One region of the Paenibacillus sp. 1-8 genome, then DNA from elsewhere that is predicted to be linked to it. Evidence: predicted binding sites of a transcription regulator. Region 1 holds the regulator's gene; the other holds the start of a gene.

Region 1 (15,303 bases):
GTAATTTCACATTAAAAAAATATTTGTTTTCAAATGTGCTTTACGATAACATATGAATAAACCTGCACATTAGAGGAGATTGTGTTTCATGGAAAAATCGCTTGATGAAATTCAACGTGAGGTAGACCAATATATTTCCCAATTCAAAGAAGGATATTTCAGCCCGCTGGCAATGCTGGCCCGGATGTCCGAGGAAGTCGGGGAGCTGGCCAGAGAAGTCAATCATTCCTTTGGCGAGAAACCGAAAAAAACGGATGAGGCCGACAATTCGATTGAGCTGGAGCTGGGAGACATTTTGTTCATCACGGTCTGCTTTGCAAACTCGCTGGGTATTAATTTGACTGATGCTCATGATAAGGTCATGCGTAAATTTAACACACGTGACGCGAATCGCTGGACCAAAAAGGACACCGATTAGGCGTTTTGTACATATGCTGTACCAAACCGGTTACCCGGAGGTGCGGTGTCATGAAGGCGGAGGAATACGTTCAGAAAGCTTATCAGTGTATTTTACAGAACGATTTTGAGCAGGCCGTGGAATGGTTCGAAAAAGCGATTTCCGCTCAGCCTGATCATGCGGAGCATTATTTCCGCTGTTCGGTCACCTATGCCCGTAGCGGGCGGATAGAGCAGGCGCTTGCTTATGCGGGCGATGCGGTTCGTCTGGCCCCGCAGCAGGATGAGTATCTGCTGCATTTGCATACGTTGGAGGCCAGACAGCAGACGGAGAAAGCCAGAAAGATGCTGGATGTCGATAAAGCTACGCCACAGGTGCGCAGAGATGCAATCCTGCTACTGGAACGGGCAATTGTCCTTGATCCGCTATGTGGTGACGCTTTTATGCTGCTCGCATTGGTTTATGCTGAAATGAATGAATATAAGCTGGCTGTGCAGGCTGCTCGTGAGGCGGCCGCTTTGTTTCCTCACAATGAACAGCTTGCCAATCTCATGAAGAAGTTATGCCAGCAAATGAATGAACAGATCTAGCACGAATTGATGCGTAAGGGGTTGTAAGATATGCCAGAGCAAATAAAAGTGGCTGTCGTTGGAGCAGCCGGGCGTATGGGCCGTGAGGTTGTCAAAATGGTTCTCCAGGATGAAGAACTCCGGCTGGTAGCCGCAGTAAACAGAACGCACGCCGGCAGTGATGCCGGCCTTCTCGTTGGACTTCCAGAAGCGGGCGTTGCTATTGTGGAGGATGTGGAGCAGGCTTTGCTGGATAGTCGTCCGGATGTGATGGTCGATTTTACAGGTCCTCGTTTTGCGTACGCACATACAGTGCTTGCCATCAAACTTGGCATTCGTCCAGTTATTGGGACAACAGGATTTACACCGGAACAGATTGACGAACTGGACAAGCAGTGCCGGGAACAGCAAATGGGCGGTCTGATTGCGCCTAACTTTTCAATAGGAGTTATTTTGATGATGCGGTTTGCAGCTCAGGCTGCTAAATACTTCCCTCATCTGGAGATTATCGAATATCATGGCGACCAGAAATTGGACGCGCCATCGGGAACGGCAATTAAGACCGCAGAACTCATCGCTGAGCAGCGACAGGAGCTGCGTCAAGGGAACCCGGAGGAGGAAGAAACGCTCGAAGGATCACGCGGCGGCTACTACCAAGGGTTCCGTATCCACAGTGTCCGTCTTCCTGGTGTATTCGCACAGCAGGAAGTTATTTTCGGAGGATTTGGACAATCCCTCAAAATTCGTCAGGACTCCTACGAACGGGCAGGCTACATGCCCGGCGTCAAAATCGGCATTCAAAAGGTAATGGAGCAAACTGGACTTGTATACGGTTTTGAGCATTACATTGATTAAGAATAACGCGAATGAATTGACGAACGGAATATAGAATGAGGCAGGGGGAATTTCGAATGTTCAAGATTGCATTTATAGCGCATGACCGCAAAAAAGATGAAATGGTTAACTTTATAACCGCGTATGAGCATGTTTTTACAGGACATCAATTGTATTCAACAGGTACAACGGGTCTGCGCATTATGGAGCAAACGAAGCTTCAAATTCACCGCTTTATGTCAGGACCGCTCGGAGGTGACCAGCAGATCGGGGCCATGGTTGCGCAAAATGATATGGATCTGATTATCTTCCTGCGTGATCCGCTAATGGCACAGCCGCATGAGCCTGATATTAGTGCACTGCTGCGTCTGTGTGACGTGCAGGGTATTCCTTTGGCGACCAATGTTGCGACTGCTGAAATATTGGTCAAGGCGCTGGATCGGGGCGATTTTGCTTGGCGTGAGCTGGTACATAAATATAAACCAGGCATTGATCAGCAGGGTGATATAAAATGACACTGGACATATTGATTTTTGGAGCTCATGCCGATGATGCTGAGATTGGGATGGGAGGCACGATTGCCAAGCATACTGCCGCTGGTTTAAAGGTGGGCGTATGTGATTTGACGCGTGCTGAAATGTCATCCAATGGTGATGTAGATACCCGCATGGCAGAAGCCGAAGATGCTTCAAAAGTGCTGGGCCTTGCTGCACGGACGAATTTGGGACTGCCTGATCGGGGTTTGTATATAACACCGGAGAATGTAGCCGCAGTGACCGCAGAAATTCGGCGTCATGCGCCGAAAGTCGTATTTGCTCCCTACTGGGAGGATCGGCACCCGGATCATGTCATGTGCAGCAAGCTGGTGGAGGAAGCGGTGTTTAACGCCAAGCTACGTCGATTTATGCCGGAACAGCCTGCGGTGCTAGTGGAGCAGTTATATTTTTATTTCATTAACGATATCGGCAGAACGGATCTGATTGTGGACATTACGGAGCATGTTGAAGCCAAGGAGCAGGCATTACTAAGCTATGCTTCCCAATTTCAGGCTGCACCGGGTAAAGACACGGTACCCACGCCATTAAACCAGGGGTATGCTGAGCGTGTAAAAGCCCGTGATTCGTTGTTGGGTCAGCGCAAGCTGATTTCGTATGCAGAGGGCTTTGCGTCCAAAACGCCTCATCTGGTTAAGCTATTCACATAAGGGATATAAAAATCCTGACACATAAACGATAAACTAAATCCGTTCGTGTAACGATTATAGATGCGTACTGTATTTGGTATGTCACCAACATTGAAAAGTCATCACCGGTAAACGGAAGGGGGCAGCTTAACTTGAATGACAAATTGAAAATCGGAATTACCTGTTATCCGTCGTTGGGCGGTTCCGGCGTAGTGGCTACAGAGCTGGGCAAGCTGCTTGCCGAAAAAGGACATGAGGTCCATTTTATCGCCAACAGCATTCCATTTAGATTAGGCGGGGAATTCCAAAAAAATATTTTTTATCATGAGGTTGAGGTTAACGACTATTACGTGTTCAGATATCCGCCTTATGATCTGTCGCTGGCGACCAAAATGGCTCAGGTCGCACAAATGAAAAATTTGGATGTACTCCATGTTCACTATGCCGTACCGCATGCGGTATGTGCTTATTTGGCCAAAGAAATGGTGGGCGACCATCTCAAAGTGGTAACCACGCTTCACGGCACGGACATTACGGTGTTGGCGCAGGATGAATCGTTGAAGGATCTAATCCGGCTGGCGATCAACAAAAGTGACGCGGTAACAGCGGTTTCGAAGGATTTGATTCGGGAGACGATAGATGTGCTCGAGATTACAAACCCTATTGATTTGACCTACAATTTTGTGGATAAACGAGTGTATTATCCGCGGGATGCAACTGCGCTGCGGAGAGATTTTGCCCAGCCTAATGAAAAGATTATGATGCACATTTCAAACTTCCGTCCGGTCAAAAGAGTGGGAGACGTGCTGGATATATTTGAAAGAGTGCAACGAAAAGTACCTGCAAAGCTGCTGCTGGTTGGGGAAGGACCAGACCTTCCAAAAATTCGCTGCAAAATCGAAAGCTTGGGCTTGCAGGATAAGGTATTCTTTTTGGGCAAGCAGGATCAGATTGCTGAAGTGATTTCCATGGCGGATGTGCTACTGCTTCCATCGGAAAAAGAAAGCTTTGGACTGGTTGCACTGGAAGCGATGGCTTGTGGAGTACCAACGGTTGGTTCCGAGGCAGGAGGAGTGCCTGAACTGGTTGTTCACGGGAGTACAGGTTATCTTGCTGAAATCGGCAATACCGAGGCGATGGCGGAATATGCGGTGCAGCTGTTATCGGACGAAGCGTTGGCAGAGCGTTTTCGTGAAGCCTGTCTGGTGCGGGCTCGTACCGTATTCTGTGATACGCTGATTACCCGTCAATATGAAGAAATATATTACCGTGTGTTGGGACGCGAGGTGCCGGATCTTAAACCGATCAGCGTTTAAGAAGGCGGACTCGCGTCCGTTTTTTTATGATAAGTCATTTGTATAATAAGTCTTTTGAAAACTTTATAAGCAAAGGGGGAAACCCTGTGAAAATAAACACTTGGCAATATGCCGACCTAGAAATGGCTATTCATGGAAAAAAAGTTATCCATACACTAACCACAGCTGGCTACGAGGCTTACTGGGTCGGCGGTTGTGTGCGGGATGAACTATTAGGACGCTCTATTCATGATATGGATATGACCACATCGGCTGAACCGGAACAGGTCATAGCACTGTTCCCCCATGTCATTCCGACTGGAATTCAGCATGGGACGGTTACGGTGATGCAGGGTGGGCATCCGTTCGAGGTGACCACTTTTCGAACAGAGAGCGGTTATACCGATCATCGCCGTCCGATAGAAGTCTCTTTCGTGAAGGATATCCGCGAAGATCTGATGCGGCGGGATTTCACGATGAACGCGATTGCAATGGATGAACATGGGAAAAGGGTGGACCCGTTCGGAGGGGAAGCCGATTTACGCGCCGCTATTGTTCGTTGTGTGGGACGAGCCGAGGAACGATTTGAGGAGGATGGGCTGCGTATGCTACGTTGCATTCGTTTTGCCTCCGTATTCCGGTTCCGTATAGCCTATAACACATGGAAAGGCATGATCCGTCGTAAAGAGGGACTTCGTTACATTGCGATGGAACGTGTGCGTGTTGAGCTGGAAAAGATGCTGGCCGGGCCGGACCCTTTGCGTGGACTGGAAATGCTGTATCGAAGCGGCTTGCTCTCGTGTACGAAGGTTCCGGTTCCCTGGGAACAATGCGAAGCACAGGCGCTCAGTGGAATGGTACAACTGCCGGAAGAACTGCGGTGGGGGTTACTGTTGCTGTCTTGCAGACTCACCTCAGAGGCAGCGGACGAGTTGTTAAGAGCATGGACTTTCTCCAACGCTGTACGCTTACGGTTGGTGCATCTGTTGGAATGGGAGCGCGAGTTAACGGACAGTGCTGTGTCGATAGCAGACAGTTCCACTTTGGTGGCGGGTGAAGGAACCAACGATGAGGCGCTACGCCGTAGCTGGATTCGACTGTTAATTAAATGGGGACGGGACACCTCGTCTGACTGGCTACAGCTTTATAAGTCATTGCCTGCTTCGTTTCGTGGATTACCCCTACGAGCAGAAGAGCATGTAGCGAAAATGGCTGAGCTGGCAGAGGCGTGGACTAAGGAAGCCGCAGTTGTTCATATCAAAGATTTAAATATTACTGGAAATGAACTGGTTCAGGCGATGAATCGACCGGGTGGTCCTTGGCTGGGTCAGACGATGGGACGACTTTTGCTGGCTACCGCCTGCGGAGATATTCCAAATGAATTAGAAGCATTGCTTCAAGAAGCGAAACGGGTGATGAGTAGTGAATAATCATGAAAGACTGTTAGGCATACTGGACGAAGATACATCAGATTATGTATCCGGAGAGGAAATCAGCCGTCGTCTTTCGGTCAGCCGTACAGCCGTATGGAAGCAGATTAACAAGCTGCGTGAGCTGGGCTACAACATTGAAGCTTCCTCGCGTAGGGGTTACCGGATTGTGTCCCGACCCGATCGGCTGGAAGTCTCCAAACTGGCATATATGCTAAATACCCAATCGTTTGGACAACGTATCGTTGTGCTGGACTCGACGGTCTCTACCCAGCAGGATGCAATGCGTCTGGCAGAAGAGGGTGCGCCGCAGGGGACGGTAGTGCTGGCGGAGGAACAGACGGCAGGCCGGGGACGCTTGGGCCGAAAGTGGTTTTCACCTCGGGGCAAAGGCATCTGGATGAGCATTGTATTGCGTCCGAACCAGCCCTTGGCCTTTACTCCGCAGTTGACGCTGCTTACAGGCGTAGCGGTATGCAGAGCCATTCGTCGGTTGACGGGTGTGGAAGCTGGCATCAAGTGGCCGAATGATCTGCTTGTTCATGGTCGCAAAGTGTGCGGTATTCTGCTGGAATCTGCAACAGAGGATCAGCGGGTCCGTTACTGTATTGCAGGTATCGGCATTGATGTTAATTTAAATACAGAGGATTACCCGGAAGAGCTATCAAGGTTGGGGACATCCCTGAAAATAGAGGCTGGTCGCGAAATCGATCGTACTGCAATGATTGCCGCCGTGCTGGAAGAGATGGAGCAGCTAGGTGCGTTATATGCGGATGAGGGCTTTCAGCCAGTCGCGATGCTGTGGGAGGCGCTATCCGTGACAATGAATCGCTTCGTGCGGGCACATACGGGACAAGGGAAAGCGGTAGAAGGTACTGCCGTCGGTTTGGACCCTTCCGGTGCGCTAGTGGTTGAAACGGAGCAGGGAGAGCGAATACAGGTCGTTTCCGGTGATGTACAATTGCAGGGGTAGCCTTAGCTAAGCATAGCGAATATAATTGTTCTTTGTTCTATGCAAAACTTCACGTGAAAAAGCTGATGTTTTTTGTTATACTGTGCAGGAGGCGGCATCGGACGGTCCGAGCTGCACTCCGGGGCATATGCTCCAACACTGCAAGCAAGTTAGACCATCATAACTTCATTTGAAGGTTACGTTGGATTCTGCTCTGAGCCGAACAGGACCGAGACAGAAGGGGCGATCTCAAAATGAGTGTCTTTTTTGGCTGTTCGGACCTTTTGATGACGCAATTGTACAGGCGTTCATAAAAGGTTATTTTTTGTGCCAAAAAAAGATGGAAGGGAGCCATTTACCATGGCAGTAAAGCAAGCACTGAACATTGTGAAAATGAAAAAAATGAAGCAGGAGGGCATTCCGCTCAGTATGCTGACCGCCTATGATTATCCATCGGCTAAAATAGCTGAGGAGGCGGGAATCGATATGATTCTGGTTGGTGATTCGCTGGGCAACGTCGTTCTCGGCTATGATTCGACCATTCCCGTAACACTGGATGATATCGTGTATCATTCCCGAGCGGTAGCGAGAGGCGCGGAGCATACATTTATTGTAGCGGACATGCCGTTTATGACATATCACGGCAGCGTATCGGAAAGCCTTCAGGGCATCCGCCGTCTGATGCAGGAAGGACATGCGCATGCTGTCAAATTGGAGGGCGGCGCAGAAATTGCCGACGTCGTAAAAGCGACTGTTCAGGCGGGTGTACCCGTGCTGGGTCATATCGGCCTTACACCGCAGTCGGTCAATCAGCTTGGCGGCTACCGCGTTCAAGGCAAGGACGAAGCGGACGCACGGCGGCTGATGGCAGATGCCAAGGCGCTGGAGCAGGCGGGTGCCTTTGGCATCGTGCTGGAGCTGGTGACCGAGGAAGTAGCAGCGGCAATTTCCAAAGAACTGTCCATTCCGACCATTGGTATTGGCGCAGGACGCGGATGTGACGGTCAGGTGCTTGTTTATCACGATCTGATTCAATATGCATCGCCTTATTACAGCAAACGTTTTGTCAAAACCTATGCCGATGTCGGCGGCTTGATCCGCAGTAGCATTGAGCAGTATGTGAGCGATGTGAAGGGGAGAGCCTTCCCGGCTGCTGAGCATGTGTTCAGCGCCGACGACAGCGTTATAGAGGCTCTCTACGGCCACAAGAAAGGTCAGGAAAAGGCGCAGGTGCAAGAACAAGAGAAACAAGAGGAACAAGCTAAGGAAAAGGTGGAATCCCGGTCATGATTATCGTAAGAGAAGTGGCTCAGCTGCGGCAGGCCATTGCTGAACGCCGACAGCTCGGTGCAGACGGAGCAAAAGTGGAACAAGGTTCCGCTGCTATACGGCCACATACAGTCGGCTTTGTGCCGACGATGGGGTATTTACATGAAGGCCATGCGAGCTTGATGCACAAGGCGCGTGTTATGGCAGATACGGTGGTACTCAGCATTTTTGTAAATCCGATTCAATTCGGGCCTAACGAAGATCTCGACAGCTACCCCCGCGATGAAGCGCGTGATTTGGAGGTGGCGCGGCGCGAAGGCGTGGATATCGTATTTTTGCCAACTGTAGCAGAAATGTATCCACAGCCAACCCGTACGAAAATACGCGTATCCGCTTTGACGGATCGGTTATGTGGTGCTTCCCGTCCAGGGCATTTTGATGGTGTGACCACCGTTGTTGCCAAGCTTTTTAATATGGTAGGGCCTGATCTGGCCTTCTTCGGCATGAAGGACGCACAGCAAGTAGCGGTGCTCCAGCAGATGGTGACCGACCTCAATATGAACGTGACCATCGTCCCTTGTCCTATCGTCAGAGAGGCCGACGGTTTGGCCCTCAGCTCGCGTAATGTGTATTTGAGCGCGGAACAGCGGGAGCAGGCGTTGGTGCTGTCAAAGTCACTGCGCAAGGTGCGTGAAGTGAGCGAAGATGATGTGCAGAACACGTTTACGATCCGTCAGTTATACCAAATGGTGGAGACTACGATTACTTCCTCACCATTAGCTGACATTGACTACATTGAAATCTTAACCTTTCCAAGTCTGGAGCCCCTTCTTCCCGAGCAGCGACTAAGTGATGTCGAAGAAGACATCATTGTAGCGCTGGCTGTAAAGTTTGGGAACACTCGACTGATTGATAATATGAGAATACAGAAGACGGAGGTGCTTTCCCATGTTTAGAACGATGATGAAATCCAAAATACACCGGGCAACGGTTACCGAAGCCAACCTTAACTATGTGGGCAGTATTACTATTGATGAGGATCTGATGGAGACTTCCGATCTACTGGAGAATGAAAAGGTTCAAATTGTGAACAATAACAATGGAGCCCGGCTGGAAACTTACGTTATCCCTGGACCGCGTGGTAGCGGCGTGATTTGTCTCAACGGCGCAGCAGCGCGTTTGGTGCAGCCTGGTGATACAGTCATTATTATTTCCTACGCTTCCATGTCGAATGAAGAGGCCAAAACATACAAACCGACCGTTGTATTCGTCGATGAACATAATAAACCCGCCCAAACGGCGAACAAGGAAGTACACGCTACGATCATGTAATGAATGGGAGTGCGGATGAAACCCGTCCTTTAAGCGAAAAATGTGAGTGTATTAATCCATCTTTCGTAAGGGCGGGATGCACATGTTCCAGCATGTATTCGCAGAAATGAACAGCATGTTAGATGATATCGTGAAGCATTACCCATCAGCCCAGGGCTCCCGCAGGCAGGAGTTGCTACAGCACTGGAGTTTGCTGCGGAGAATGAGTGACGGAATTATGGATGAATGGCTGGCTTTTGAGGAAAAAATGGTTCGCCTGCGTGCTGCAGGTTTTTCCGCGGAGTCTGGTATGTCTGACGCTGAGCTACCTGAAAAGGAGCTGCCAGCTTTTACTCGGGGTCAAGGGTATTATCGACTGCTCATGTATCCTGAGGCCATCCGCCAATTTGAACAGGTGCTACAGCATTTTCCGAACAGTTGGCAAAGCCAGATGTATATGGGGATGGCGTTTTTCCAACTGGAGGACACAGCGGAGGCTGTACGCCATTTTCAGAAGGTACTGCACCTAACAGACCAGCCCGGGCTGAAGGCGGTCATTTATAATGCGCTGGGCTGTCTTATGGCGAAGCAGGCTGATGTAGAGGAGGCGCAAAAATGTTTTGCTCTCGCGCATCAGTTCGATCCTGCTTTGCCCGAGCCGTTGCACAATATGGAAGCCTGTTTGTCCGGTGTCGGAATGCTTCGGTACGACAGCTCCATGATGACATGGCTATAGTTGTCAGACACCGAGCGAGACGATGCATACCCACCTCCCCAGGCGGCGTGTGCATCGTCTTTTTTGGCTGTCTTAATTTCCAAACAGGCGATCTTCTGCTATGCTGTTATACAGAGTTATTATTTTTGTATGTGTCAAAAGAAAGGATTAAGCCCGAATGAAATTTGCGGTATTGGATTTTGAAACGACAGGCACCCAGTCCGCGGATGACATCATTCAAGTCGGACTTGCAATTATAGATCATGATAACAGCATTTCCCGTGTTTATGGTTCTTATGTGAACCCTGGCAGATCCATTCCGCCTTTTATTACCGGGTTGACCGGGATTACAGACGATGACGTCAAGGATGCTCCTGCGCTCGAAGAGATGATGATGGAGCTTGTGCCTATGCTGGACGATGTCGTGCTGGTCGGTCATAATGTGGCGTTTGATTTTAATTTTTTGCAAAACGCTTTGGACCGGTGCGGATACTTGCCGTTTACCGGCAGAATTTTGGATACGATGGATTTTCTGAAAATCATGTTTCCATCGCTATCTTCCTATCAGTTGGGTTTTGTTTCTTCTGAATTTGGGCTGGCACATGACCGACCTCATCAAGCAGACAGCGACGCGTTGGCTACGGCTGAGGTGTTTTTAAAATGTTTGGATGAGCTTCACGCGCTGCCTTTGATTACGATACAGCGGCTCAGTGATTTGTTCGCAGAGGAAGACAGTGACCTCGGATGGTTTTTGGACGGGGTGCGTGAAGACAAAGAGCATGATCCTATTCAGGATTTGGAGGGTCATCAGTTTTTTCGTCAGCTTGCACTGAAGGTGGAGGATTGGACGGAGCTAAATGTCCCTCGCAGAGAGGACGACCCCAATCCGCTGGCAGGTATTTCCTTTGAGGAATACATGGATGATGTGCGAGACAATTTACGTTCATCCTTGAGCCAATATGAGGAGCGCGAAGCGCAGACGCAAATGATTGAGGGCGTGAATCAGGCGCTGAGTGAAGACAAGCACCTGTTGATCGAGGCGGGTACGGGGACAGGCAAGTCCCTCGGTTATTTGCTTCCTTCGCTGTATCACAGTGTGAAAAATGGACAGCGAGTTATGGTAAGTACGCATACGATCAACCTGCAGGAGCAATTACGCGAGCGTGATATTCCGATGCTGATCAAGGTGATCCCGTTCCCGTTCCGGGCTGCCATTTTTAAGGGCCGGGGACATTATTTGTGTCTGCGTAAGTTTGAACATAAAATAAACAGAAGAGACTTCGCAACGCCGAAGGAAGATTTAATTACAGCCGCCCAGATGATCGTCTGGCTGACGTTGACGGAAACCGGCGATGATGAAGAACTCAATCTGAGCAATCGTGGCGGAGATTTTTGGGAAACGGTGGGCAGTGATTCCGAGTCCTGTCTTGGTCGTTCTTGTCCATGGTTCCGCAAATGCTTTTATCATCGTGCGCGCCATGAGGCGGGAATAGCCGATGTGGTCATTACGAATCATTCCAAGCTATTCACGGACGTAAAAGCAAGTCATCAGCTATTGCCGAGCTATGAGCATCTGGTCATTGATGAAGCACATCATCTGGAGGAAGTCGCTGGTAAGCACCTGGGCATGCATATGAAATATTTCACACTCGTGCATACGCTGACCCGGTTGTTCAAGGACAGCAAGAACGGACAATTGCCTTCGCTGCGTCAGCAGTTGGCAAAGTCGGGGCATGAGAAATCGACGGAATGGGCCTCTACCATCGACCAGTTGTATCCGCTCGTGCTGGAAATCAAGGAGACTTGGGATTTGCTGAGCGACAAGCTGTTTGGCATGCTGCCGGAGCGAAGTGATGCGACACCGGGTGAAACGGGGCAATTTTCTTCCCGTCTCAAGCCATCGGCCAAGCCTGCCAAGTGGGATCAGGCGGCTGCGCTGGAAAATCAGCTTTATGTAACGATGAGCGAAATTTTGCGCAAGGGCGACAAGCTGATGCTCGATGTGAAGGAAGAACATGACGATTATGCGGCTGACAGCCTCATTACGGATATTACGGGGCTGCTCAAGGATTTGGCAGGCATTAGGGAAAGCTTGCGCTTTTTTATGCGGCTGGATGATGAAACGACCGTATACTGGCTTGAAGCGAGCGGGCAATTCCGCAGCAAGTCGCTGCAATTTTATGCGGTGCCCGTCGATGTGAGCCGTCAGCTGAAAGAAATGTTTTTTGACAAAAAAAGAAGCATTATTCTGACGTCTGCTACCTTGTCGGTGGATAAGTCGTTTCAGTACATGACCGATCAGCTCGGCTTGCAGGAGGCCGCAGATCAAGGGCGGCTGATGACTACGCAGCTCCCGTCACCCTTTAACTACAGGGATCAGGTGTTGCTAGTCATTCCAAGGGATTTCCCGAGCGTGAAGGGCAGTGTAGGAGATGAGCATTTTGTAAATATGCTCGTCAGCTCGCTAGGCGCGACTGCTCAAGCGACGCGGGGGAGAATGCTCGTTCTCTTTACTTCCTACCGCATGCTCCGGCAGGTGTATGAGCCGCTTAAGGAGGCGTTGTCTTCCAGCGACATCACCGTGCTGGGGCAGGGCGTGGACAGTGGGAGCCGCAGCAAGCTGACCCGACGTTTTCAGGAGGCCAAAGCTTCCGTGTTGCTGGGAACCAGCAGCTTCTGGGAAGGCGTCGATATTCCGGGCAAAGCGCTGACGTGTCTGGCCATCGTGCGCTTGCCGTTCCAACCGCCCAATCACCCGCTGCTGGAGGCTAAAAGTGAGTTGCTCCAGCAGCAGAAGAAAAATCCTTTTATGAAGCTGTCTGTTCCACAGGCTGTCATTCGCTTCAAACAGGGATTTGGACGTTTGGTACGTACAGCGAGCGACCACGGGGTCGTTATCGTTTACGATACGCGTGTGATCGAATCCTATTACGGGAAGCACTTTTTGTACTCGTTACCGGGACCAAAAATGGAGCATATGCCGACGGAGCAAATGGTGCCCCGCATCGCCGAATGGCTCCAATCCGCCCCGGAGACAGAGGCATAACGGACGGACATCTAAACGTGTCCGTTACAATTAGGGGGAGCAAGTATGAAATCAGAAAAAATTTCAGAGGCTGTTGTACGGAGGTTACCCGTATATTTACGTTATCTGAATGCACTGCACAAACGGGAGGTGGCTACGGTATCTTCCCAGGAGCTGGGACAAAGACTGGATCTGAATCCTGCTCAAATTCGTAAGGATCTTGCGTATTTTGGAGATTTTGGCCGTAAGGGTGTCGGCTATGATGTTACTTATCTTATCGAGAAAATACGCCATATACTGAAAATCGACCAGCAAATTAACGTGGTATTGGTCGGAGCAGGTAATCTGGGGCAAGCCCTTTCGAATTATAATGCTTATTTAAAAGACAATATGAAAATTGTAGCGGTATTTGATGCTGTTCCAGATAAAGTTGGAACCAGGATCAATACGCTGGTCGTACAGCCGATGGATGAACTGGAGGTGACAGTGAAGGAACAAAACATTCGGATCGGGATTATTACCGTACCGGATTTTGAAGCACAGCATGTGGCTGACAGGCTCATTGAGAGCGGGATTGGAGCGATTTTGAACTTTGCACCCACGACTCTCAAGACACCGGCAAACATTCGGGTACATGCCACAGATTTTACAACGGATTTGTTAAGCCTCGCTTATTATTTAGAGAACGGAAAGGAAGATACACAACATGACAGCGAATAAATGGATGATTAAAAACGGCTCCTTTGCCGTGAACAGACCGGAAGCCGGGGTAATCCACGGCTATATGATCGTGGAGGATAGCCGCATCACCTACATTGGCGAGACTTTGCCAGCGGGTGAGGAAGAGACGAACGCGATTGACGGTAACGGGCTGCTGTTTTTACCTGGCCTGATGAATACACATGGTCATGCGGGGATGTCACTGCTACGTGGGTATGGGGACGATCTGGCTCTCCAAGTATGGCTACAGGAAAAAATGTGGCCGATGGAAGCCAAGTTTACGTCTACGGATGTGTACTGGGGTACGTCCTTGTCCGTGCTGGAAATGCTGAAAGGGGGTACAACGACCTTTTTGGACATGTACGTTGATATGGACGAGGTGGCTCGTGTAGCTGAAGAGTCCGGTATCCGTGCCAGTCTGATGCGTGGAGTGATTGGACTATGTTCGGAGGAAGAGCAGCGGATTAAGCTCGCTGAGGCTGTGAACTTTGCGCGTAACTGGCATGGCAAAGCAGACGGTCGCATTACGACCATGCTGGCTCCGCATGCGCCATATACGTGCATGCCTGCGCTTATCGAAAAATTCGTACAGGCAGCGCACGATCTGGATTTACCGTTGCATACGCATATGTCCGAAACGATTGCCGAAGTAGAGAAAAACGTACGCGATTACGGCTTGCGTCCAGTTGCACATTTGGATAAGCTCGGCTTTTTCTCCCGTCCTTCACTTGTTGCCCATGGCGTTTATTTGAATGACGAAGAAATAGCTTTGCTGGCTGAACGTGGTGTAGCGGTTTCGCATAATCCGGGCAGCAACTTGAAGCTCGCAAGTGGTGTGGCAAGAGTGCCTGACCTGCTGCGTGCAGGCGTTACTGTCTCTCTCGGAACAGATGGCCCCGCCAGTAACAATAACCTGGATATGTTTGAGGAAATGCGTCTGGCTGCACTCATTCACAAGGGAGTATCTGGCGACGCAACCGCAGTTTCTGCGGGTGAGGCGTTGCGTCTGGCAACGGAGTACGGAGCGAAGTCGATTGGCTTGAAAGAGGTAGGAGTGCTGGCAGCAGGCAACAAGGCAGACTTTATCGCGCTCGATCTGAATCAGGCGCATTTCCTGCCGCGTACGGATCTTATTTCCCATGCTGTATACTCTGCAAGCGCCAAAGACGTGGCTCATGTATGGGTAGACGGTCGTCAGGTTGTGAAAAACGGTGAGTGCCTGACTATGGATGAGGAACGTATCAAGTATGAGGCTCAAGCCGCCTTTGAAGGGCTGCTGTCGCGCTAATTCAGGTGTCACATCCCCTTAGAGAGGAAGCACAGGTTTGAAAAATAAGAAAAAATGGATAGCGGTGGCCGTTCTGGCCGTCATACTGATCCTGGTCAGCATTTTCTGGTATTATTCCTATGTTACTCAAGACCAGGTGACTGAGAGAAATGCCGCTATCGTAAAGGCCAAGCAATCGGGTGGACTCGTCAGCACGACGAAGACGTGGAAGTCTGTGTGGGATCAGGTAGATTGGGTAGTTCAAGGGGAAAATGCTCAGAACGAAAATATTATGGTGTGGGTCCCTTTTCAAAAAGTGGAGGGCCAACCGAATGT
Region 2 (15,303 bases), 150 kb from region 1:
AAGCCATTGCTCTGCGTCGCCGGGCAGTTCCGACTTGGGGAGTATTTCTGGATGAAGAGAAGCAGGGTGGTGGTCCGCTGATTGATATCGGGACGCATGCGCTCGACCTGACTCTCTGGCTGATGGATAATTACAAGCCTAAAAGCGTGCTGGGCTCAACCTTCCACAAACTCGGAGATCGTAAAAACGCGGCGAATGCTTTTGGACCGTGGAACCCTGAGGAATTTAAGGTGGAGGACTCTGCCTTTGGCTTTATTACCATGCAAAATGGAGCCACTATTGTGCTGGAATCCAGTTGGGCACTGAACGTTGTAGAATTTGGCGAAGCGAAGACGCTGTTATGCGGTACTGAAGGCGGAGCCGATATGCAGGATGGTCTGCGCATTAACGGGGAGAAGAATAGTCGCTTGTTTGATACGAAAATTGATCTGGACGCAGGCGGTGTAGCCTTTTACTCTGGAGAAACGGAAAACGAAGCGGATCGCGAAGCCCGTCTGTGGATCGAAGCCATTCTGGACGATAAAGAGCCTCTTGTGAAGCCCGAACAGGCGTTGGTGGTTACTGAAATTTTGGAAGCTATCTATGAATCGGCTCGTACAGGAAAAGCTGTCTATTTCGATTAAGATTAAGCCCGTAAGCAACCGAATAGGCCATCATTATAAGATAAGCAGCTTCTTTCACATATGATACAGGGAGGGATTACGTTTGAAACTTGGAGTATTTATGGTATTGTTCGGCGGACGTTCATTGGAAGAGGCTCTGGACTATGTAGCATCCCAAGGACTGGACGCAGTAGAAATCGGTACAGGTGGTAATCCGGGCGATAGGCACTGCAAGCCGGATGAACTGTTGGACAACGAAACAGCGCTCAAAAACTTCAAAAAAGCAGTAGTGTCCCGTGGACTGACTATTAGTGCGCTCAGCTGTCACGGCAACCCGCTCCATCCGCAAAAGCATTTGGCACAGGCCGATCACGAAACGTTTCTTAAAACGGTTCGTTTGGCGGAAAAGCTGGAAGTTCCTGTTGTAAATACCTTTTCCGGCTGTCCGGGTGATCATGAGAATGCGAAGTACCCGAACTGGCCAGTTGCGCCGTGGCCCAATGATTTTCAGGAAGTGCTGAAATGGCAATGGGAAAATAAGATTATCCCTTACTGGACCGAAGCTGGAAAATTTGCAGCGGATCATCATGTCAAAATCGGGCTGGAGTTGCACGGTGGCTTCTCCGTTCATACGCCAGCAACCTTGCTTCGTCTGCGTGAAGCTGTGGGAGAAGTCATTGGTGCCAATCTTGATCCAAGTCACATGTGGTGGCAGGGGATTGATCCGGTACAGGCGGTTCAAATTTTGGGCCGGGAGAGAGCCATTCATCATTTCCATGCCAAGGATACGACGATTGACCCGATTAATGTGAATAAATACGGTTTGACCGATATGCAGGATTATACGAAAATGCTAGATCGCGCATGGCAGTTCCGTACCGTCGGCTATGGGCATGATATCAAAACCTGGGCGGATATTATTAGTGCTCTCCGTCTGGTGGGTTACGATTATGTAGTGAGTATCGAGCACGAGGATGGTCTGATGTCCGTCGAGGAAGGCTTTACTAAAGCCGTTCACAATCTTCGCCAGGTCCTTATTGAAGAACCGCTTAGCGAGATGTGGTGGGTCTAACCTAATAGGGGGAAGTATTGATGATTAACGTCACCATTTGGAATGAATTTTTGAACGAGAAGCTGAATGATGAAGCCAAACAGGTATATCCTGATGGAATACACACGGCATTGGCTGATGGCCTGTCAGACGAAGGATTTGCCATTCGAACGGCTACATTGCGTGATGATGCCCAGCATGGTTTGGGAGAAGGAATCCTGAGTTCCACAGATGTGCTGCTGTGGTGGGGGCATAAAGCACACGATCAGGTAAGTGATGAAGTTACAGCCCGTGTTGTAAAGCGGGTACAGGAAGGCATGGGCTTGATCGTGCTGCACTCGGGACATTTTTCCAAGCCGTTCAAAGCCCTGATGGGAACAAGCTGTGATCTGAAATGGAGAGTGGCAGGCGAACAGGAAATTATTTGGTCCGTCAATCCGTCCCACCCTATTGCGGAGGGCATTGACGCTAAAATTCTGTTGGAGCACGAAGAGATGTACGGTGAGTTTTTTGATATCCCGACGCCGGATGAATTGGTCTTTGTCAGCAATTTTGAAGGTGGAGAGGTGTTCAGAACCGGTTGTACCTTCCGTCGTGGCAGTGGTAAAATATTTTATTTCCGCCCGGGTCATGAAACGTATCCGACCTATTACCAGCCCGATATTCTGAAGGTTATTGCTAACAGTATTCGTTGGGCTTATCCGACAAGCATTGTTCAACCAGTTTATGGTAAAAGAGAACCTGTCAGACCTCTCGGTGGTATATTGGTATAATTGCCATTTATTGATTCCGATAAGCTTGATATTGAACAGACTGGCAGGCGGAAATCTCTTGAGATTCCGCCTGTTTTTGATTTAACGTATTTGCCATATACCTCTTATGCAGGTTTGTTGTATAATCAGCTGTGGTCATGGCAGCTTTATCGGTTTGGGTATTAAATTAAGAAGAAAGTGTTTTCTTTCGGGATAAAGTATGCTAAAATGATATATACTAACAAAAGGAAAGCTTTATCAAACCGAAATGCTAAAGAAGGTGAAAAATATGGAGGGTCAACCGCAACTTGCGAAAATGTGTCCGCGTTTTGAAAGTGCCTTTTCATGTCTGGGTAAGCGCTGGAACGGACTGATTATTCAATCTATGATGAGCGGTCCCAAGCGTTTTAAGGATATTTCCAATCTGATTCCCACAATGAGCGATAAAATGCTGTCTGAGCGGATGAAGGATCTGGAGAATGCAGGGATTCTTACACGTCATGTATACCCGGAAACTCCTGTCCGCATTGAATATGAGCTGACGACCAAAGGCCGTGCACTTCAGCCGGTCATGGAACAGATTCAATATTGGGCCGAGGAATGGATTAGATGAGTATCAAGCCGAATAAACGTTTTTCATAGCAAAACAGCCTTTTCCTAGGAAAAAGGCTGTTTTTTATTTTGTAATACTTAATAGCCTTTGGCGCGGCCTGCGATTGAAAATAATCCGGTTGCAGTACGACGGGGGACACGGGTTTGAATTTCAAGCGCTGCCATACGGAACGTACCGAGGCAGGAATGGCAAAGTCTTCCTGCATAAATTGGGGAATGGCAGGACTCGCAAGGATAATCAAGCTGATTATAGGTGGTGGGAAACTTGCCCGCTCTTACCCAGTCTGTGAGCAAATCCATAGGTGTGCCGGTTGCTTCACTAAGCTGGCGAGTATGAGTAGCGGGATGTTTCCACAAATAATTGGAACAGCGATCATAAAATAAATTTTCTTCTTGGATACAGGTATTGCAGAGGTTTCTAAGATTTTGCCGGAAAACGGAACCACATTTTGGGCAATTAGCAGTATGTATATCCATAGAAACCAGTCCTTTATATCGATTTATAGTGAATATTCAAAATTTATTAGTTACATATTACTATGACTTTATACCTATATCAATCTTTATTTAAAGAAACGACGTTTTTTAAGTGTATGTTAAAATCTGTATTGACATAACCTTGTTACTTATGTATTATCACTTACATAAAGTTACTAATTGAGAAAAATAAATCGATGAATGATAAGGAGGTTTTCACATGATGCCATCCTTGTTTTTAGCCCACGGATCACCTATGCTTGCTATTGAACAGACAGAATATACTGCTTTCTGGAGCAGTTTGGAAAGAGCATTCGCCCAAAGGCTATTGTTATCTTCACCGCCCATTGAGAGACGCAAACATTGACAATTAGTTCGATAGACGGCATTTACGATACAATTTATGATTTTGGCGGTTTCCCACTGGAGCTGGCGGCCAAGTTGAAAGAATTATATGAGCAAAGGGCATTGATGTACAAACAGACCGGGCGCGAGGGCTGGATCATGGGTCCTGGACACTTCTGCATCGTATGTATCCTGAGGCGGGTACCCGTTAGTTCAGATTTCCGTGAATCCGTTTCTATCACCAAAAGCACAATATACTATCGGTGAAGTGTTGCGCGGGCTATTTAGGTGGAGGGGGAGTGTGAAATTAAGGGGGCTGTCCCAAAAGCCCTTAAAAAGCATATCGAAAAAGAACAAAAACACCGATATGTTCAAAAGGGACGAAGCAGAGGTTTATCCTGCTTCGTCCCTTTTGCGTTTTTCCGTCATTGCGGCTTTTTTGAGCAGATTGTGGGCAAGGCAAAGCCACCCGACCTCCAGGCTTACTTTTTGCAAGCCGCGAAGCAGGAACCTTCGGAAACCCCGATTGTTTTTTATTTGTCCAAACACGCTCTCGGGCTCAGTCATGCGCCGAACGGAAAGGGTGTATCCTTCCTCGCTGCGCAGTCGTTCCCGCATGTCGTTTTTTTGCCGCATATAGGTCAGACTGACGGCAATCTCCCGGTTGCCCTTGGCTGTGGTGCATTTCGCTTTTAGGGGACAATCGCTACAATCTTCACTTCGATAATGGCGTGTCCGAATCGTGTAGCCGCTCTCCGTGACCGTCTGGCCTTCGTATCGAAAACGTAACATTTTTCCAGCCGCACAGGTCCATGTATCTTCCGTTTCGTTGTAGCTCCAGTTGTCCACTTTGCCTATCGCTTGCTTCCAGGCCCTGGTTTTCTCTTTGTGGTATGTCCCGTATTTGACGATCGCTTGGATGTTGTGCTCTTCGAAATAGCTGTAATTTTCTTCGCTTCCATACCCTGCATCGGCAATGACCATCTCTGGTCGTCTCCCGAGTGATTCTTCCAGATGTTCCAAATGGGGCTTCAAGCATTTCGTATCGGTAGGCCGCTGATGCACGCTGTAACCGAGCACAAACTGGTTTTCCGTGCCCATCTGCACATTGTATCCCGGCTTCAGTTGACCATTTCGCATGTGATCTTCCTTCATTCGCATGAACGTCGCGTCCAAATCGGTTTTGCTGTAGCTATTGCGCTCGCCCGCGGTTTCGATCTGATGCTCATACTTTTGGAGCCGCGGCAGCAAGTCCTTGCGTAACTGGCCCACGGCTTTCTTTAAGGTTTTGTTTTTCGGTTTTTCTTGCAAAGCTTCCTCCAGTTGTTGAACCGCGTTTTCCAGCTTTTCTGCCGTGAGCGAGGAAGCTTCGCCAAGCTCAGGAAGGTCTGTACCCGCGTGGAGCGCATCTTCTTCGCTTTCGGCCGCTTCGATGGTTTGGAACAGGGTATGTACTTTTTCTTGCAGCTTGGCCTGATGCTTGACAACGGCCTTTTTCCAGACGAAGGTGTACCTGTTTGCATTCGCTTCAAACTTGGTTCCGTCCAGAAAGTAGTGTTCCAAGGACACGTATTGCTCCTGAACAAGCAACTCCAGTACATGGGTAAACACGGTTTCCAGCACCTCTTTCATCCGCTCCGAACGGAAGCGGTTGATGGTACGGAAATCCGGTTGTTGCCGCGCAGCGAGCCACATGAACATGATATTTTCGCGGACGGCCTTGGCGATTTGACGGGAAGAGTAGATGCGCTGGGTGTAGGCGTAAATGATGATTTTGGTGAGCATTTTAGGATGATAACTATGACGGCCACCGCCAGGATACGCAGCGTTGAAAATGGAATCACTCAGGCGGTTGACTGCGTCGTTTACCACACGGACGATGTGGTTTTCGGGGATATCTGCCTCTAAATCCATTGGTAAGAAAAGTTGATCCATGGTATATTGAATGTACAAAGAAACCGTCTCCTTTCGAATGGTTGGGTGGTACCTCCATTTTACCAAAGAACGGTTTCTTTTTGTTTTACAATTTGGAGAAAAGGGCCGTCCCCAGCCAATTTTATGACTTTTGGGACAGCCCTCTTTTACATAAAATAAAACAAATAATTTAGATCCGGCAAATCTCACGCGGGCACAGTTCACAATGACATACACCTTGTAGCATTTCCAAATCCTTGACAACGATCATGCCATTATCATATTCGACTGCATTTTTTTTGCGCAAATCACTCAGCATCCGGTTTACACTTTCACGGGTGGCACCGATCATATTGGAGAGGTCGGTATGAGTAATTTTTTTATGAATAAGAATATGCTCGCCGTGAGGCTCTCCATAGGTGTTGCACAGGCGGATTAGCGTGGAGCATAGAGCACCTGGCTTGCCGTACATCATCAAATCGCGAAACTTGGTCTGGGTAATACGGTGGTGGGACCCCATCCATTTCATAAAGTCAATGGCAAAATCACAGTGCTGGCAAATGAGCAGCTCCAAATCCGTATGATCGACAACACCGATATCACTGTCCTCCAGAACTTCGGCAGAAAAGGAATGCTTGGTACCGAAAAATGGATCAGCTTGACCAACAAGATCGCCGCTTTGGTACATATATAGTATAAGTTCCTTACCCTCATCCGTTGTTTTTGTGACTTTCACGCGTCCGCGCTTGATATAAAACAGCTTATCTGCTGTATCTCCTTCCCAGAATAGATGCGAGCTTTCTGGCATGACCCGATCCTTCATCATCACTTGCAGCCGGTTGAAGCTGGTCTCCGAGAAGCAACTGGTGTTGCCGCGGGCTTCCATTACGTTTGTAGGGTTTCTCATCGTCCATTTCCCCTTTGTTTCCTATGTTTTTATCTGCAACTTGATCAATTCAAATTCATTATATACCTGTGCTATGCGTTTTTGGGGTAAGAAGAGGGGGTAAAAGTGGCAGAATTCCAAACTTTGTGATTTAATTCACTTCTTAAAATAAAATTTTAAATACATTGTGAAAAAAATCACAATATATTTTGAAAAGCTGTGTTACGATCAGTGCGTGAACAAGAGATAGTACACGAGATAACAGGAGGATGAGGGAAATGGCTGTTAAAAACGAGGTTATCCAAAAAGAGCAAAGCGCTGAGCAGTATATTCAAACGCTGATTGACCGGGGGAACCGGGCACAGCAGGCTTTCATGAGTATGAATCAGGAGCAGATTGACGAAATCGTACAAGCTATGGCACTCGCAGGAATGGATAAGCATATGCACCTGGCGAAGCTGGCTGTTGAAGAAACAGGACGCGGTGTGTACGAGGACAAAATCACCAAAAACATGTTTGCAACTGAATATGTCTATCATAGTATCAAAAATGAAAAAACCGTCGGTGTCATTGAGGACAATGATTTTGACAGTTTTCAAAAAATAGCAGAACCGGTCGGTATCATTATGGGGATCACTCCTGTGACTAACCCGACTTCCACTACAATGTTTAAAGCGTTGATTGCCATTAAAACACGCAACCCAATCATATTCGGTTTTCATCCATCCGCTCAATCGTGTAGTGCGGAAGCAGCTCGCGTTTTGCTTGAAGCAGCCGTCAAACATGGTGCTCCGGCCGATTGTATTCAATGGATTGAAGCTCCTTCGATGGATAAAACCAATGTACTTATGAATCACCCGGATGTGGCGCTGATTCTGGCAACTGGTGGATCAGCCATGGTTAAGGCAGCATATAGCTGTGGTAAACCTGCACTAGGTGTAGGTCCTGGTAACGTGCCTTGCTTTATTGAAAAAACAGCAGACATCAAGCAGGCTGTGAATGACCTCATCCTCTCCAAATCTTTTGATAACGGTATGATCTGTGCTTCCGAGCAAGCGGTTATTATCGAAGAGCCAATCTTCGAACAAGTGAAAAAATTGATGATCGCTAACGGTTGCTACTTTGTAAATAAAGAAGAAGCAGCTAAGCTCACTCAGGGAGCTATTAATGTAGAGAAATGTGCAGTGAACCCGGCCATCGTCGGACAGTCCGCTGTAAAAATCGCTGAACTGAGCGGCATCACAGTACCGGCAGGGACAAAAATTTTGGTCGCTGAGATTGAAGGGGTAGGAACGAAATACCCATTGTCCGCAGAAAAATTGAGTCCCGTACTGGCTTGCTACAAAGTGAAAAATGCGGAACAAGGTATTCAACGTGCTGCCGAAGTCGTGGAATTCGGGGGCATGGGTCACTCGTCCGCTATTCACTCGCAGGATGAGGATGTTATCGCCCGGTTCGCAAACCGTTTACAAACAGGCCGTATCATTGTAAATGCACCTTCCACACATGGTGCGATCGGTGACATCTACAACACCAACCTTCCATCGCTGACACTCGGTTGTGGTTCGTACGGACGTAACTCGACTTCGTCGAACGTATCGGCAGTCAACTTGATTAATGTGAAAAGGGTGGCGAAACGTACGGTGAATATGCAATGGTTCAAAGTACCTTCCAAAATTTATTTTGAAAAAAATTCGACTCAGTATCTTACTAAAATGCCTGATATCACACGTGTAGCCATTATCACAGACCCTATGATGGTGAAACTCGGATATGTGGATCGTGTCATCCATTATTTACACCAGCGCCAAACACCAGTAGCTATCGAAGTGTTCTCGGAAGTAGAGCCAGATCCGTCGACAGATACAGTAGAACGTGGTACTGAAATGATGAGACGTTTCCAACCGGATTGCATTATTGCATTGGGCGGTGGTTCGCCGATGGATGCAGCTAAAGGCATGTGGTTGTTCTATGAATACCCAGATACTGATTTCAACAATCTGAAACAAAAATTCATGGATATCCGCAAACGGATCTACAAGTACCCACGTCTGGGTCAAAAAGCGCAATTTGTAGCCATTCCTACAACCTCGGGTACAGGTTCGGAAGTTACGTCGTTCGCAGTTATTACAGACAAAAATCAGGGCAACACGAAGTATCCGCTGGCTGACTATGAGCTGACGCCTGATGTGGCAATTATTGACCCAGTGTTTGTATATTCGCTGCCTAAAACGGCTGTAGCGGATACAGGCATGGACGTTCTGACACATGCCATCGAGGCTTACGTGTCTGTAATGGCTAGTGACTACACAGATGCTCTGGCAATTAAAGCCATTCAACTGGTATTCCAATACCTGGAGCAATCGTCTCTGACTGGCGACAAGCTAGCTCGTGAAAAAATGCATAATGCTTCCGCACTGGCAGGGATGGCGTTTGCCAATGCGTTCCTAGGAATTAACCATAGCCTTGCGCATAAATGGGGCGGACAATATCATACAGCCCACGGCCGTACGAATGCCATTTTGTTACCACACGTCATTCGCTATAATGCGAAAAAACCGACAAAATTTGCTTCGTTCCCTAAATATTCGCACTTTGTTGCGGATGAGCGTTATGCAGAAATTGCGCGCATACTGGGACTGCCTGCCCGTACGACTGAAGAAGGGGTTAACAGCTTGATCGAAGCAATCCGCAAGCTGAACAAAACACTTGGTATCGAGGAATCGTTCCAGCAAATCGGCTTTGATGCGAAGGATTTTGAATCGCGTGTGGATTATCTGGCTGACCGCGCTTTTGAGGATCAATGTACAACTTCGAATCCGAAGCTGCCGCTGGTTACCGAATTGGCTGATATATACCGTGATGCCTTCTACGGACGTTTTGACCAATAATATAATAGGTACGAAGAGGCTTGTGACTAAGCATTTTCCCGTTCAATACCAACGCAGGCTCTCTATATAGAGGGCCTGTTGGTTTGGGAAGGGGGGTGAACGGCAAGGATAAAGGTACGGGCGTGAAGCTAGGAAAAATAAAGTGATAAATATCACCTGTATTGTGATTTTTGTCACATACTACACTCTATCATTATTCTACAATAAGGGTGTAAGAAAGGTCCCGACACTGAGCGTAAGACATCGGTGAAAAGGCCGGGCTCGAGACACTATTTAATTGTGAAAAAAATCACAAGTCCGGAAGACCAAACAATTTGGAGGGATTTACATGTCGGTGATTGAGAGAGAATTACAAGAGCAACAATCTGGTTGGAGAGGCTTCAAAAAAGGCAAATGGACTAAAGAAGTTAACGTCAACGATTTTATTGAAACCAATATCTTACCTTATGTCGGCAACGAAGAATTTCTGGTTGGCCCTACCGCCAACACAACTGCACTGTGGGATATTGTATCCGATCTTACCAAAAAAGAGTTGGCAAACGGCGGCGTGCTTGATGTAGACGTGAATACGCCATCCACCATTATTTCACATAAGCCGGGCTATCTAGACCGGGATAAAGAACAAATCGTCGGTGTACAAACAGACGCTCCATTTAAACGCTCCTTGCAGCCGTTTGGTGGAATCCGGATGATGATCGACGCTTGCAAAGCCTATGGCTTTGAAGTACCGCAAAGCATTGTTGACATCTTCACTCATATTCGCAAAACGCATAATCAGGGTGTATTCGACGCTTATACTGATGATATGAGAGCAGCTCGTAAAGCGGGTATTATCACTGGTTTGCCAGATGCATATGGTCGTGGCCGTATTATCGGTGACTACCGTCGTGTAGCACTGTATGGTACAGATTTCCTGATTAAAGACAAAAAGGCTCAATTGAAAAGCCTTGAAGTGGATTCAATGGAAGAAGACGTAATCCGTCTGCGTGAAGAAATTTCCGAGCAAACTCGCGCTTTGAACGAGCTGAAACAAATGGCTGCTGAGCATGGTTTCGACATCTCAAAGCCTGCTAACAACGCGAAAGAAGCTTTCCAATGGGTATATTTTGGCTATCTTGCAGCGATCAAAGAACAAAATGGTGCAGCAATGTCCTTGGGACGTGTATCTTCCTTCCTTGATATTTATACTCAACGGGATATGGAAGAAGGCACAATGACAGAAGAGCAAGCACAAGAATTGGTCGATCATTTTGTTATGAAACTGCGTATTGTTAAATTCCTGCGCACACCTGACTATAATGAACTGTTCAGCGGAGACCCAACATGGGTAACTGAATCCATTGGCGGTATGTCCATTACTGGAGAAACTCGGGTTACTAAAAACAGCTTCCGTTTCTTGCACACCCTGTACAATTTGGGAGCTGCACCGGAGCCAAACCTGACTGTACTGTGGTCAGAAAAATTGCCTGAAGGCTTCAAAAAATATTGTGCCAAAGTTTCTATTGAAACTAGCTCCATTCAGTATGAAAATGATGATCTGATGCGTCCGATTTATGGCGATGATTATGGTATCGCTTGTTGTGTATCGGCAATGAAAATCGGTAAACAAATGCAATTCTTTGGTGCCCGTGCCAACTTGGCTAAAGCTTTGTTGTATGCCATCAATGGTGGTGTGGATGAAAAATCAGGTGCTCAAGTGGGTCCTGAATATCCTGCAATTACAGGTGAAGTGTTGGATTACGAGGAAGTGCTGAGCCGCTTCAAGCCAATGATGGAATGGTTGGCAAAACTGTACATGAACACTTTGAACGTTATTCACTACATGCATGACAAGTACAGCTACGAACGGATTGAAATGGCACTGCACGACCGTGATATTGTCCGTACGATGGCTTGTGGTATTGCTGGTCTGTCCGTTGCTGCCGATTCCCTGAGCGCCATTAAACATGCGAAGGTTAAACCGATCCGTAACGAAAAAGGCATCGCCATTGACTTTGTGATTGAAGGGGAATATCCTTGCTACGGTAATAACGATGATCGTGTAGATAACATCGCAGTAGAACTGGTAGAGTCCTTCATGGGCATGATCCGCAAGCACAAAGCTTACCGGAATGCGATTCCTACTCAATCTGTACTGACCATTACTTCCAACGTGGTGTACGGTAAGAAAACAGGTACAACACCGGATGGACGTAAGGCTGGTGAACCGTTTGCACCAGGTGCGAACCCAATGCACGGACGCGACAAAAAAGGTGCTTTGGCTTCCCTTAGCTCCGTAGCTAAGTTGCCTTACGAGCACAGTCTGGATGGTATCTCGAATACCTTCTCCATCGTGCCTAAAGCACTGGGTAAAGAAGAAGAAACACGCAAAACGAATCTCGTTTCCATGATGGATGGTTACTTTGGAAGCCATGCGCATCATCTGAACGTCAACGTGTTTGCTCGTGAACAATTGCTGGATGCGATGGATCACCCAGAAAACTATCCACAGCTTACGATTCGTGTATCGGGTTATGCCGTTAACTTTATCAAGCTGACTCGTGAACAACAGTTGGATGTTATTAACCGTACTTTCCACGGTACAATGTAACAAAGCTTTACGTATCATATATTATAACGACGCACGCATAGCGGATGCGGGAAGGAAGATGCAACATGCTGAAAGGTCACATACACTCATTGGAAACCTTCGGGACCGTAGATGGTCCCGGCATCCGCTTCGTGCTTTTTATGCAAGGATGCTTGTTAAAATGTCAATATTGCCACAACCCGGACACTTGGGCTTTAAATGAGGGCAATCCAATGACACTGAAGGAGGTATTGGCTGAAATTGAGCCATATTTAGCCTACTACCGTTCTTCGGGAGGCGGTTTGACCGTATCCGGTGGAGAACCGACACTGCAAGCTCATTTTGTAGCAGAGCTGTTCAAAGAAGTGAAGCAACGCTGGAATTTGCACACGACGCTGGACAGTAACGGTTTTAATGACGCAGGCCGTATCCAAGAACTGCTGGACGTAACGGACTTGGTGTTGCTGGATATTAAGCATATTGACAACGACAAGCATATTAAGCTTACAGGCAAGTCCAACGATCGTATGCTAAGTACGGCACGCTGGTTGTCTGAACAAGGGCGCAAGATGTGGATTAGACACGTTTTTGTACCGGGTATTCATGATGACGAGCAGGATCTGCTGAATTTGGGTCGATTTATAGGAACATTGAACGGAGTCGAAAAGTTCGAAATTTTACCCTATCACCAAATGGGTGTATACAAGTGGGAAATGCTCGGCAAGGCGTATCCGCTGGAAGGGGTTCCGTCCCCCACAGAAGAAGAGGTTCAACGGGCTTACCGTCTCATTGAAGAAGGCCGCATGGAGACCGCAGGGATAAATGTCGTCGGCAGTTCGTCATAATGTTGAATGGTCATTAAATTACTTTCTGGTTATGAACCGCCGCCCATCAGGTCAGATGGGCGGCGGTTTTTTGTTATAAAATTTCTTGCAGTGACAGGAGGAAGTTCCCTTTTTTTCATGTTCAGCAAAATTCCCAGCAACTTTTGGACAACAGCCGCGTCTAATAGTATGACTTTTTACGGGAATGATAATAATTTGGTAATAGAAGGAGACAGAGAATGAATTTCAAGAAATGGACCATGCTCACCGCGCTTGCGGTAGCTCAGGTGGCCGCAGTAGCCCCTGTAGGAGCAGAAGCAGTATCCACTGTTCAATCCACCGATTCGGTTAGCGGACAGCAGGCTCAGGCCAATGTCACAGATTCCGGCGTTCAGAATAGCATCGGGGGACAAGATAACACTGGAACACAAAATGACACGGTGACACCTGATAACACAGGCGTATCTAATGATCCTTTGTCTGGCTTGCCGACGGATACAACCAACGGATCGAACGTATCCAATGATGTATACGGTGGAGACGGAACGATCACCAATCCTGGTGGTTCTCCAACATCCATGAGTGCAAATCAACTGATTTTGTATTTGAACAGCGCAAAAATGGAACAAAACGGACAGGTGTACACAGCGACTCAGCCGATGACAGTCAAGGACGGTGTTTCTTATGTAGCTATCCGTTCGCTTGTCAGCCGCGTCGGATTACAGTTTAGTTATGACACTGCTACCAAGGAAACCGTTATCACCCAAGGTACAAACGTGCTGCGCTTCAAGACTGACAGCAAGGTTTACACGGTTAACGGTGAAGCTAGACAAATGAAGGGGCCGGCATTCCAGCAAAAGAACGTATTTATGGTGCCATTGACGTCTATTACACAGGCCTTAAATATTCCTTATACTGTAAATAATACAACAAAACAGGTTATTATGGATTTGAATCAAAAGCCTAAAGCTTCCTTCACGGTTCAGCAAAAAGATATCTATGCGGGCGAAACCCAAGTTACGTATTTGACGAAGGAATCTTCTCCTACAGGTCTTCCGATTGTGAATCAACGTTGGGAAGGCAAGCAGGACGTATTTCAGGAGCCAGGTACATATGTAGTTACCTATTCCGTTCTTGACTCCGCAGGGAACTGGAGTGATCCATACTCAGTTACGATTACCGTAAGACCGCCGAATCAGCCACCAGTGGCTCTGTTTACAACAGATAAAAAAGAATACAAAATGGGTGAAAAAATCACGATTACCGATCTGAGTACGGATGATGAAAATGCGATCACTAAACGTGATTGGGTGAATAAGAAACTGGCATTTTTCGAGCCGGGTGATGTGACCATTACGCTGACCGTGACTGATAAGCATGGTGCAACAGGTACTGTAAGCGAAACGGTTAAAATTACGAATGAATTGCTGTACAACGAAGATGATTTTAACAAAATCTTCACGCCTTTTGGTGATAAATACAGTGTGGACGGCAGCCAGGTGCCTACGATGGCTACTATACCTTTGACCAGTACATCTTCACCACGTCTTCTGATCCGTGCTAACAGCCCGGAACGTGTATTCCAGGATGGGATTGTGTATCAGGAAATGGGATCAGGCAGCACACGTGTACTCGTCCATCATGTGAATGAAACGGGCCGAGATGTGAAAATGTACGTAATCGCGACCAACAATAATATTACTGCTGCTAATATGAACGTCGAAAATTCCGGTTTTGCCGGACCATCTGAGTTTGCAACCGCTGCGGGTAAAATTTCGATCCAACGGTACTTTCAATCTATGCAGGATGGAAGCAAACGCTCCAGCACAGTCCTGAATCCGGGCGAAAGCCGCGTTATTTTACAGGATCTGAGTGCGCAAAAAATTAAGCAAAAACAGGTTATTTCTCTCTTGTCTGATCTGTATACAGATCAACCGATCCAATACACAGTTATTGTGCTAGATGCAAATGTAGATCCACTTACCGTAATGCCTACCTTGGCAAAACTGCCGAAGGATGGAATTCATAACCGCGGAACATACGCTAATTCCGATATCTCGCTTGAATATACAGAAGAGGTTGGTAAAACAGCTCAGCGTATCGTTCTTGGAGATAATAAGACTGACCCGAACCTGATTGGTACGGATGGTCTGGACGGTTCTTCTGCCTCCAATGCGGGTAACTTTGGTGTTGTATACAAAATCAAGCTGGATCATGTAGCGCCGTATTCCCTGATTACATTTAACCCGCGTGGTGGTGAATACTCCGGCTATGCTATGGTGAACAATCAGGTCGTGGGTATCCCGACGAACGGCTCCGTATGGGCTCCAAATGAGATGAGTGTACTGTATCGTACAGGTCATATCGAGGAAAGTGTAGA

What was found. The regulator Rex, encoded in region 1, represses fermentation and respiration genes when NADH is low (regulators of the CRP and FNR family bind a similar motif). The targets are predictions, from matches to a motif close to TTGTGAAATATTTCACAA.
Region 2: a site for Rex is predicted at 9,808-9,825, ahead of pflB (formate C-acetyltransferase). Genes of this name have one in related genera too.

Annotation. Positions count from the first base shown of each region.
Region 1 is NZ_CM149995.1:3,057,426-3,072,728, reverse strand. Features, by position in the region: gene AC0WRU_RS13820 (nucleotide pyrophosphohydrolase) at 89-418, shown strand; gene AC0WRU_RS13815 (tetratricopeptide repeat protein) at 469-987, shown strand; gene dapB (4-hydroxy-tetrahydrodipicolinate reductase) at 1,018-1,821, shown strand; gene mgsA (methylglyoxal synthase) at 1,878-2,315, shown strand; gene bshB1 (bacillithiol biosynthesis deacetylase BshB1) at 2,312-3,004, shown strand; gene bshA (N-acetyl-alpha-D-glucosaminyl L-malate synthase BshA) at 3,136-4,299, shown strand; gene AC0WRU_RS13790 (CCA tRNA nucleotidyltransferase) at 4,386-5,708, shown strand; gene AC0WRU_RS13785 (biotin--[acetyl-CoA-carboxylase] ligase) at 5,701-6,681, shown strand; gene panB (3-methyl-2-oxobutanoate hydroxymethyltransferase) at 7,021-7,950, shown strand; gene panC (pantoate--beta-alanine ligase) at 7,947-8,885, shown strand; gene panD (aspartate 1-decarboxylase) at 8,878-9,261, shown strand; gene AC0WRU_RS13765 (tetratricopeptide repeat protein) at 9,344-9,976, shown strand; gene dinG (ATP-dependent DNA helicase DinG) at 10,134-13,001, shown strand; gene AC0WRU_RS13755 (redox-sensing transcriptional repressor Rex) at 13,047-13,700, shown strand; gene AC0WRU_RS13750 (amidohydrolase) at 13,687-14,988, shown strand; gene AC0WRU_RS13745 (cell wall elongation regulator TseB-like domain-containing protein) at 15,026-15,303, shown strand, end outside.
Region 2 is NZ_CM149995.1:3,209,440-3,224,742, reverse strand. Features, by position in the region: gene AC0WRU_RS14620 (Gfo/Idh/MocA family protein) at 1-623, shown strand, start outside; gene AC0WRU_RS14615 (sugar phosphate isomerase/epimerase family protein) at 706-1,674, shown strand; gene AC0WRU_RS14610 (ThuA domain-containing protein) at 1,695-2,426, shown strand; gene AC0WRU_RS14605 (winged helix-turn-helix transcriptional regulator) at 2,695-3,018, shown strand; gene AC0WRU_RS14600 (hypothetical protein) at 3,096-3,494, opposite strand; partial or broken gene AC0WRU_RS14595 (DODA-type extradiol aromatic ring-opening family dioxygenase) at 3,715-4,122, shown strand; gene AC0WRU_RS14590 (IS1182 family transposase) at 4,233-5,792, opposite strand; gene AC0WRU_RS14585 (Crp/Fnr family transcriptional regulator) at 5,944-6,660, opposite strand; gene adhE (bifunctional acetaldehyde-CoA/alcohol dehydrogenase) at 6,918-9,530, shown strand; gene pflB (formate C-acetyltransferase) at 9,859-12,120, shown strand; gene pflA (pyruvate formate-lyase-activating protein) at 12,186-12,944, shown strand; gene AC0WRU_RS14565 (copper amine oxidase N-terminal domain-containing protein) at 13,163-15,303, shown strand, end outside.